DNA from 3 places in the Pseudomonas sp. GCM10022186 genome. Region 3 is predicted to be linked to each of the others. Evidence: predicted binding sites of a transcription regulator. Region 3 holds the regulator's gene; each other region holds the start of a gene.
The links. The regulator sigma-54, encoded in region 3, starts transcription at its own class of promoters, with help from an activator protein. The targets are predictions, from matches to a motif close to ANTGGCATNNANNTTGCTNT.

Region 1: a site for sigma-54 is predicted at 2,166-2,185, ahead of ACFPU0_RS18440 (CmpA/NrtA family ABC transporter substrate-binding protein). Genes of this name have one in related genera too.
Region 2: a site for sigma-54 is predicted at 1,860-1,879, ahead of ACFPU0_RS08760 (circularly permuted type 2 ATP-grasp protein). Genes of this name have one in related genera too.

Annotation. Positions count from the first base shown of each region.
Region 1 covers NZ_JBHSOU010000058.1:80-3,302, reverse strand. Annotated here, with positions in the region: gene ACFPU0_RS18450 (polysaccharide lyase family 7 protein) at 1-20, opposite strand, end outside; gene ACFPU0_RS18445 (ANTAR domain-containing response regulator) at 239-817, opposite strand; gene ACFPU0_RS18440 (CmpA/NrtA family ABC transporter substrate-binding protein) at 838-2,049, opposite strand; partial or broken gene ACFPU0_RS18435 (aconitase family protein) at 2,637-3,223, opposite strand, start outside.
Region 2 covers NZ_JBHSOU010000014.1:5,693-8,915, reverse strand. Annotated here, with positions in the region: gene ACFPU0_RS08765 (alpha-E domain-containing protein) at 1-414, opposite strand, end outside; gene ACFPU0_RS08760 (circularly permuted type 2 ATP-grasp protein) at 417-1,826, opposite strand; gene ACFPU0_RS08755 (peroxiredoxin) at 2,272-2,823, shown strand; gene ACFPU0_RS08750 (efflux RND transporter permease subunit) at 2,939-3,223, opposite strand, start outside.
Region 3 covers NZ_JBHSOU010000001.1:20,300-23,522, forward strand. Annotated here, with positions in the region: gene ptsN (PTS IIA-like nitrogen regulatory protein PtsN) at 1-107, opposite strand, end outside; gene hpf (ribosome hibernation-promoting factor, HPF/YfiA family) at 118-426, opposite strand; gene ACFPU0_RS00105 (RNA polymerase factor sigma-54) at 511-2,007, opposite strand; gene lptB (LPS export ABC transporter ATP-binding protein) at 2,155-2,880, opposite strand; gene lptA (lipopolysaccharide transport periplasmic protein LptA) at 2,880-3,223, opposite strand, start outside.

The DNA.
Region 1 (3,223 bases), on a different contig from region 3:
GCGGGGGAGTGCGTCTGCATGCCTTTCTTCCTCGTCGGGGGCCGCCTCGCTTGGCTCGAGACCATGGATCTTGAGCCGGGCGCGCCTGTTCTGTGCCTGGAGATGACCTGCCGGCGGCAGGTCTATCACTGACTGGGTGCCCGAAAGCAAGGTTCGAAAGAATTGCCACCGAGGTGACCGGCGGCCGGTACGCGGGATGCCGCTGCGTCGGCGAATTCCCGCTTTGAGGCGGGTCAGCCTACTTCCCCAGCATGTCGTGCATGGCGATGATCTGTTCGGCCACCTGGATCAACTTTTGCTGCCGGCTCATCGCCTGGCGGCGCATCAGGGTGTAGGCCTCTTCCTCGTTGCAGTTCTTCATTTTCATCAGCAGTCCCTTGGCCAGTTCGATGCGCTTGCGTTCCGCCAGCTGCTGGTCGCGGGCCGAGAGTTGGGCGCGCAGCGCCTGCTCGCTTTCGAACCGGGCCATGGCGACGTCGAGGATGGGTTGCAGGCGGTCGGCCTGGATGCCTTCGACGATGTAGGCGCTGACGCCGGCCTGGATGGCCTGGCGCATGACCTTGGGGTCGTGCTCGTCGGTGAACATCACGATGGGGCGCGGCTGGTCGCGGGTCACCATCACCACCTGTTCCATCACGTCCCGGCCTGGGGATTCGGTATCGATCAGCACCACGTCCGGGCGAATGGCCTCGACGCGGGCCGGCAGGTCGATGGTCAGTCCGGATTCGTCGATGACGTCGAATCCGGCTTCCACCAGGGCGGCCTTGAGCCGGCCGACTTTCTTGGGGGTGTCATTGATCAGCAGGATACGCAACATGGCGGCGTCTTCCCAAGCGGCTACAGGGCGATGGCCCGGACACTGCCGGCCAGCGAGTGGATCGGGAAGCTCCGTGCGTAGCCCGCCGGGTCACTGCCGTCCCAGGTGCGTCCGTCGATCAGTATGGCGCTGCGCATCAGCTCCGGCACCGGGATTCCCAGGGATTCGGCGGCCTGGCAGTAGATGTCCAGGCGCTGCACGCGCTGGGCCACTGCCAGGTAGTCCGGGTCGTCACGCAGCAGGCCCCAGCGTCGGAACTGGGTCATGAACCAGATCCCGTCGGACAGGTAGGGCATGTTCACCTTGCCGTCTTCGAAGAAGCGCAGCGGGTGTTCATCTTCCCAGGCGTTGCCGAGGCCGTCCTGGTAGTGGCCGAGGAAACGCCCCTCCACGGCCGAGAGCGGTACGTCCACGTAATCACTGCCGCTGATGAGCTGGGCGGTGCTGTGGCGATTCTCCTCGCTGGCGTCGATGAAGCGGCTGGCCTCCAGTACGGCCATGGTCAGGGCGCGGGCGGTGTTGGGGTACTGCTCGGCGAATTCGCGGGTTACGGCAAGAACCTTTTCCGGATGGTCTGGCCAGATCATCTGGCTGGTTGCCAGGGTGAAGCCCTGGCCCTGGTCCACTGCCAGGGCGCCCCAGGGGCCGCCGGCGCAGAAGCCGTCGATGCGCGCAGCCTCGAGGTGGGCAACCATCTGCGAGGGCGGCACCACGACCGTGTCGACGTCCCGCAACGGATGGATGCCCTGGGCCGCGAGCCAGTAGTTCAGCCACATGGCGTGGGTGCCGGTGGGAAAGGTCTGGGCGAAGGTCAGGCGTGCACCGCCTTGGCGCACATGGCGGGCCAGTGCCTCGGAACTGGTCACGCCGATGCGCTTGAGTGGTTCGGAGAGGTTGATCGCCTGGCCGTTCTGGCACAGGCCCATGAGGATGGACATCGCGGCGCCAGGTCCGCCGATGCCCAGCTCGATGCCGTAGACCTGGCCGTAGAGGGCCTGTGCCGCGTCGAGTTCGCCGCAGAGCAGCTTGTCGCGCAATGCGGCCCAGGAGGATTGGCGCTGGAGGTTCAGGGTCAGGCCGTAGGGTTGGGCGAAGCCCTGGGTTGCGGCGACTATCAAGGACGCCGAATCGGTCAGGGGCATGAAGCCCAGGTTGAGCATGCACTTCTCCGGTGCATCGCTGCCCGCTATCCAGGCCAGGTTGTCTGCGCGCGTGTTCTGCTTGTCCGTCATCTTGGTTGCCACCTGTCAGCGAAATGGCGCCGATCCGGAGCAGCCGGGGCCCGCCGGTATCGACGCCATCGTCATCACCCCGCTCCGCTGCTGGAGTGAGTGTCGTTGAGGCGGATCAAGCAAGCGATATGCCAGGGGCCGAAAAAAGAAACCCCGCCGGGGGCGGGGCAAGGGTTCGAGGTCGGAGCCACCTCAACGTTCGATGATCTTTCGCGGGATCTGCTGGACGCGGCCTTCGTGGTCCTCGAACTCGATCAGGCCGGTGTCCTTGTGTCTCGTCAGTGGTGATGAGCGGGCCGTCCGTGATGGCAGCTGATACCTGCAACATAGCTGCTGGCGGAGGGGCTGCAAGGCGAACAGGGCTAACCTCTGTCGAAACTGTGCGGTTATTGGCAAGCGGCCCTGCAGCTTGCGCCAGGAGGGGGTTGGCAGGGGCAGGGTTGATCGAATCACTGTCGGTGGTGGACACGAAAAGCGATATCCACCCTGCGCATATGGCCTGTTCGCCGCGGCATGGGGCATATCCGGAGCAAGAAAAAGCCCCGCACGGGGCGGGGCTTCTTCATTACCGAGCTACCGATGCAGGCTTAGGCCTGGACCACCGGGATCTTGGCGTTGGCCGCGGCTTCCTTGTACTCGGCGATCTGGTCGAAGGACAGGTAGCGGTAGATATCGGCAGCCATGCTGTCGATGTTCTTCGCGTATTCCATGTACTCGGCCACGGTCGGCAGTTTGCCCAGGATCGAGGCCACGGCCGCCAGTTCGGCGGAGGCCAGGTAGACGTTGGTGGCGTCGCCCAGGCGGTTGGGGAAGTTGCGGGTGGAGGTGGAGACCACGGTGGCACCGGTCTGCACGCGGGCCTGGTTGCCCATGCACAGGGAGCAGCCCGGCATTTCCATGCGCGCGCCGGCCTTGCCGTAGATGCCGTAGTAGCCTTCCTCGGTCAGCTGGTGCTGGTCCATCTTGGTCGGCGGGGCCAGCCACAGGCGGGTCGGGATACCGCCCTTGACCTTGTCCAGCAGTTTGCCGGCGGCGCGGAAGTGACCGATGTTGGTCATGCAGGAACCGATGAACACCTCGTCGATCTTGTCGCCGGCCACGGTGGACAGCAGGCGGGCATCGTCCGGGTCGTTCGGCGCGCAGAGCACGGGCTCCTTGACCTCGGCCAGGTCGA
Region 2 (3,223 bases), on a different contig from region 3:
CCACTCGCAGAAACGGCTGATGCCGTAGCGGCCGAGCCCCTCGTTGGAAATGTTCAGCATCTCCAGCCAGGTGGCGTTGATGTTCTCCCAGATGTCCGCGGTGATCCGCCCGCGCACGGCATGAGCATTGATCCGTGCCGCGCGCAGGCAGCTGTAGATGCTTGCCTGGTTATCGGCGTCGAGCGCGAAGAAGTGCAGCATGCGCCCCGCGTTCAGCTTGCCATGACGTTCCTGGTACAGCTCCAGGGTGCCGGTGCTGAGCAGGGACATGGCCAGCTCGTCCAGGCCGTCGCCACGGCCGTCCTGGGGCATCAGCGACAGGGAGTAGCTGACCTCCAGCATGCGCGCCAGGTTCTCCGCGCGCTCCAGGTAGCGGGACATCCAATAGAGTTCGGAGGCTGTTCTGGAAAGCATGGTCAGTCCTCCACTATCCAGGTGTCCTTGGTGCCGCCGCCCTGGGACGAGTTCACCACCAGCGAGCCCTCGCGCAGCGCCACGCGGGTCAGGCCGCCGGGCACCAGGCGGGTTTCCCGGCCGGAAAGGACGAAGGGCCGCAGGTCGATATGACGCGGGGCGATGCCCTGCTCGACGAAGGTCGGGCAGGTGGACAGACACAGTGTGGGCTGGGCGATGTAGGCCTCGGGGCGGGCCTTGAGGCGCTCGCGGAAAGTCTCGATCTCCTTGGCGCTGGCCGCCGGCCCCACCAGCATGCCGTAGCCGCCGGAGCCCTGGGTTTCCTTGACCACCAGTTCTGGCAGGTGGGCCAGCACGTGGGACAGCTCTTCGGGTTTGCGGCACTGCCAGGTGGGCACGTTCTTCAGGATGGGCTCCTCGTCCAGGTAGAAGCGGATCATTTCGTCGACATAGGGGTAGATGGACTTGTCGTCCGCCACCCCGGTGCCGATGGCGTTGGCCAGCACCACGTTGCCGGAGCGGTAGGCGGCCAGCAGGCCGGGCACGCCCAGCATGGATTCGGGATTGAAGGCCAGCGGATCGAGGAAGGCGTCGTCCAGCCGGCGGTAGATCACGTCCACCGGCTGGGGACCGGAGGTCGTGCGCATGAACACCCTATCGTCACGCACGAAGAGATCGGCCCCTTCCACCAGTTCCACCCCCATCTCGCGGGCGAGGAAGGCGTGCTCGAAGTAGGCGCTGTTGAAGCGGCCCGGCGTCAGCACCACCACGCTGGGGTTGTCCAGGGGGCTCGAACTTTTCAGGGTATCGAGCAGCAGGTTCGGGTAGTGGTCGATGGGGGCGATGCGCTGGGCGGCAAAGAGTTCCGAGAACAGCCGCATCATCATCTTGCGGTCTTCCAGCATGTAGCTGACGCCGCTCGGGGTGCGCAGGTTGTCCTCCAGGACGTAGTAGGTGCCATCGCCATCGCGCACCAGGTCCACGCCGGCGATATGGGCGTAGATGTCACGGTGCAGGTCCAGGCCCTGCATGGCGATCTGGTAGCCCTCGTTGGCCAGTACCTGTTCGGCGGGAATGATCCCGGCCTTGATGATCCGCTGGTCGTGGTAGAGGTCGGCGAGGAACTGGTTCAGCGCCTTGACGCGCTGGATGCAGCCCTTCTCCACCACCCGCCATTCGCTCATGGGAATCGCGCGGGGAATGGTGTCGAAGGGAATCAGGCGTTCGGTGCCCTGCTCGTCGCCATACAGGGTGAAGGTGATACCGGCGCGGTGGAACAGCAGGTCTGCCTCACGGCGCCGCTGGGCCAACAGTTCCTCGGGCGTGTCCGCCAGCCAGCGCGCGAATTCCCGGTAATGCGGACGGCATTCGCCACTCGCGTCATACATCTCGTCATAGAAAGTGCGGGACATGCCTAACTCCTTGTCGCCACGGGCAATTACGCAATCGCAAGCCCCGTGCCATCGCAACAACCATTTGGATTTCAACAACTTGCAGCACACACGCAGTCGTCACGCCCCAGACTGGTGCAGCCCGCGATGCGAAGCTGCCAGTGTCGCCCCGTTTGGCGGCGGTACTGGGTTGGACGAATTGCGACGGCGAGATGTTTCCCCTCATTCCACCCGGGGGCACCACCATCCCTGGAACAGACAGTCTAGCCCGGCCGCGCCCGGCCACTAGGTCCTGATTGTTCTATGCATATGTTGCGATTTGGAATTTGCCCTATAACCCGACGACCTATAGCCATGAAGCAGCCGCCATGGACGACGTGGCCGGGCCGTATTTCAAAGAGCCCGAGAGACTTCCATACTTGCCCAACCCCCTGCCTCCACCCTTGCCCCCCGGAGGAAGCCCGTCATGCTCACCGTCGGAGACAAGCTGCCCGCGTTCGATCTATTGGCAGTGGACCAGGACTCGGAACACGCCCCAAACCCGGAGAATGCCTTCAAGCGGATCAGCCAGGATAGCTACCCCGGCAAGTGGAAGGTGCTGTTCTTCTGGCCCAAGGACTTCACCTTCGTGTGCCCTACCGAGATCAAGGCCTATGGCGACCTGCTCGAGCAGTTCAACGACCGCGACACCCAACTCATCGGCGCCTCCACCGACAGTGAATTCGCGCACCTCGCCTGGCGCCGCGACCACCAGGATCTCAAGGGGTCGAGCTTCCCCTGGCTGGCCGACATCAAGCACGAGCTGGCTGGCGCACTGGGCATCCTCCATCGCCAGGAGGGCGTGGCCCTGCGCGCGACCTTCATCATCGATCCGGACAATCACATCCGCCATGTCTCGGTGAACGACCTCTCCGTGGGGCGCAATCCCCAGGAGACCCTGCGCCTGCTCGACGCCCTGCAGACCGACGAGCTCTGCCCCTGCAATTGGCACAAGGGCGAGGCCACCATTCATTTCTGAACGCGCCGCGAGGCCTCGCCACCTGCGCGGGCCTGTCCTCCCACCAGCGCTCCGGATTTCCTCCGCCCATAAAAAACCGCGGCCGGAGCCGCGGTTCTTGTTCAGCTGGTCAGTCTCAGTGAGCCAGCAGCGAACCACCGACCTTGCCCGCCAGCTTCTCGGGCTTGATCAGGAAGCGCGCCAGCGCCGGCAGCAACCACAGGGCGCCGAACATGTTCCAGAGCAGCATGAAGGTCAGCATCAGGCCCATGTCGGCCTGGAACTTGATGGCCGAGAAGATCCAGGTGGCGACACCGATGGCCAGGCAGAGACCGGTGAAAAGCACCGCCTTGCCGGTGGACTTCAGGGTCTGGTAGTAGGCCTCCTGCAGCGACAGGCCGGCACGCAGGAAGCTCTCCAG
Region 3 (3,223 bases):
TCACGGGCGACCAGCTTGGCGATCTGTTCCAGAACACGTTTCTTGCTGCCACCCGGCACGTTCACCAGGGAACGGCCGGGGGTCAGGATTTGCTCGAGTCGAATCATGGGGAAGGGGTCAGCGGGCGGTAGCACCCTGCTGGCGGTTAAGCTGCTTTTCCTTGTGCTTGATCAGTTGGCGATCGAGCTTGTCGGTGAGCAGGTCGATTGCCGCGTACATGTCTTCATGTTCCGCGTTGGCAACGACTTCGCCGCCGGCGATGTGCAAAGTGGCTTCGATTTTCTGTTTGAGTTTCTCGACGTTCATGATCACCTGCACGTTGGTGATTCGGTCGAAATGGCGCTCCAGACGGTCGAACTTCTCGACAACGTAGTTGCGCAGGGCGTCGGTCACATCCAGTTGATGTCCACTGATGTTGACTTGCATACCGCTTTCTCCTTATTGCCCGTGTAGAAGAGACAGGCTAACGGGCCTGCCACCGGAACACTTTGGCGTGGGTCAATTTCCGCGTCACATCAGTCGCTTCCGTTCGCTGGAAGGCGCTATCCCAAGGGACTCGCGATACTTGGCTACTGTGCGACGGGCCACTTGAATGCCCTGTGCCTCCAGTAAACCAGCGATCTTGCTGTCACTCAACGGCTTTTTCGGATTTTCCGCTGCGACCAGTTTCTTGATGATGGCGCGGATCGCGGTAGACGAGCATTCGCCGCCTTCCGAGGTGCTGACATGGCTGGAGAAGAAGTACTTCAGCTCGTAGATGCCGCGTGGAGTGTGCATGTATTTCTGGGTGGTCACGCGCGAGATGGTGGACTCGTGCATGCCCACTGCTTCGGCGATGTCGTGCAGCACCAGGGGCTTCATCGCCTCTTCGCCATACTCGAGAAAGCCGCGCTGGTGCTCGACGATCTGGGTGGCGACTTTCATCAGGGTTTCATTGCGGCTCTGCAGGCTCTTGATGAACCAGCGCGCTTCCTGGAGCTGGTTGCGCATGAAGGTGTTGTCGGCGCTGGAGTCGGCGCGACGGACGAACCCGGCATAGTGCGGATTGACCCGCAGGCGCGGCACGGCCTCCTGGTTCAGCTCCACCAGCCAGCGTTCGTTGTGCTTGCGCACTATGACGTCCGGTACCACGTACTCGGGTTCGCTGGCTTCGATCTGCGAGCCGGGGCGCGGGTTGAGGGCCTGGATCAGTTCGATGATCTGGCGCAGCTCGTCTTCCTTGACCTTCATGCGTCGCATCAGCTGGCTGTAGTCGCGGCTGCCGAGCAGGTCGAGGTAGTCGCCGGCCAGGCGCTGGGCCTCGCCGAGCCAGGGGGTGTTCGACGGCAACTGGCGCAGTTGCAGGACGAGGCATTCGCGCAGGTCGCGGGCGCCGACGCCGGCGGGCTCGAATTGCTGGATGCGATGCAGCACCACTTCGACTTCATCCAGCTCGATGCCGAGCTCGGCGTCGAAGGATTCGGCGATCTCGGCGAGGGATTCCTCGAGGTAGCCGTCGTTGTTGATGCAGTCGATCAGGGTGACCGCGATCATCCGATCGGTATCGGACATGGGCGCCAGGTTGAGCTGCCAGAGCAGGTGGCTCTGCAGGCTTTCACCCACCGACGTGCGCGAGGTGAAGTCCCACTCGTCGTCATCGTTGCTCGGCAGGCTGCTGGCGCTGGTCTGGTAGACGTCTTCCCAGGCGGTGTCGACGGGCAGCTCGCTGGGAATGCGTTCATGCCATTCGCCATCTTCGAGGGCTTCGGCATTGGTCGCGACGCTGGACTCCTGGAAGTTCACTTCCTGGCTGCCGGGGTTGGGCAGCTGGTCGCCTTCGGCCATGGGGTCGGAGGTGTCGAAGTCGTCTCCATCCTCCTGCCGTTCGAGCATGGGATTGGATTCCAGCGCCTCCTGGATCTCCTGCTGCAGGTCCAGGGTGGAGAGTTGGAGTAGGCGGATGGCCTGTTGCAGCTGCGGGGTCATCGTCAGCTGCTGGCCCATCTTGAGGACTAGCGATGGTTTCATGGCAGGGGGCTTAGCACCTTATTCGCCGGCGCTCGCGCGCCATCCACTACAGGGCGCGTTGAGCGCCACCAGAAGCAAATTATATGCCTGACCTTGAAGGATTTTCCTAGTTACCGCAAGTCGTCCGGCAGACGAATTCGCCTGCGGTTACAGGCGGAACTCGTGGCCCAGGTAGACGTCCTTCACCAGCTGGTTGGCCAGGATGGCCTCGGCATCGCCTTCGGCGATCAGTTGGCCTTCACTGACAATGTAGGCGGTCTCGCAGATATCCAGGGTCTCGCGGACGTTGTGGTCGGTGATCAGCACGCCGATGCCCTTCGCCTTGAGGTGGTGGATGATCTGCTTGATGTCGCCCACGGAGATCGGGTCCACGCCGGCGAAGGGTTCGTCCAGCAGGATGAACTTGGGGGAGGTGGCCAGCGCGCGGGCGATTTCCACGCGGCGGCGCTCGCCGCCCGACAGGCTCATGCCGAGGCTGTCGCGGATGTGGCTGATGTGGAATTCCTGCAGCAGGCTTTCCAGCTCCTTGCGGCGTCCGGCGCGGTCGAGGTCCTTGCGGGTCTCGAGGATCGCCATGATGTTGTCCGCGACGCTGAGCTTGCGGAAGATCGAGGCTTCCTGCGGCAGGTAGCCGATGCCGGCACGGGCGCGGCCGTGCATGGGCTGGTGGGTGACGTCCTGCTGGTCGATCAGGACGCGGCCCTGGTCGGCCCTCACCAGGCCGACGATCATGTAGAAGCAGGTGGTCTTGCCCGCGCCGTTGGGGCCGAGGAGGCCGACGATCTGACCGCTGTCGATGGACAGGCTGACGTCGCGGACCACCTGGCGGCTCTTGTAGCTCTTGGCCAGGTGCTGGGCTTTGAGGGTCGCCATTACTGTGCTTTCTGCTCTTTCTTCTTCGGCTGGATCACCATGTCGATCCGCGGTCGCGGAGTGCTGACATTGGCGCCGGTGGCGCGGCCCGCATTGACGATCTGGCGCTGGGTGTCGTAGACGATCTTCTCGCCTTCGAAGGTGTTGCCTTCCTGGACCACCTTGGCCTGGTCGAGCAGGATGATGCGCTCGTTGGCGGCGAAGTACTGGATGGTCAGGCCATAGGCCTTGACGATTTCCTTGTCCACCGCCGGCTTCTGTTCGTAGTAGGCAGGCTTGCCCACCGAGGTGAAGACTTCGACGTCGCCGTTGGCGTCCTGGGTGATGGTGACAGTGTCGCCGG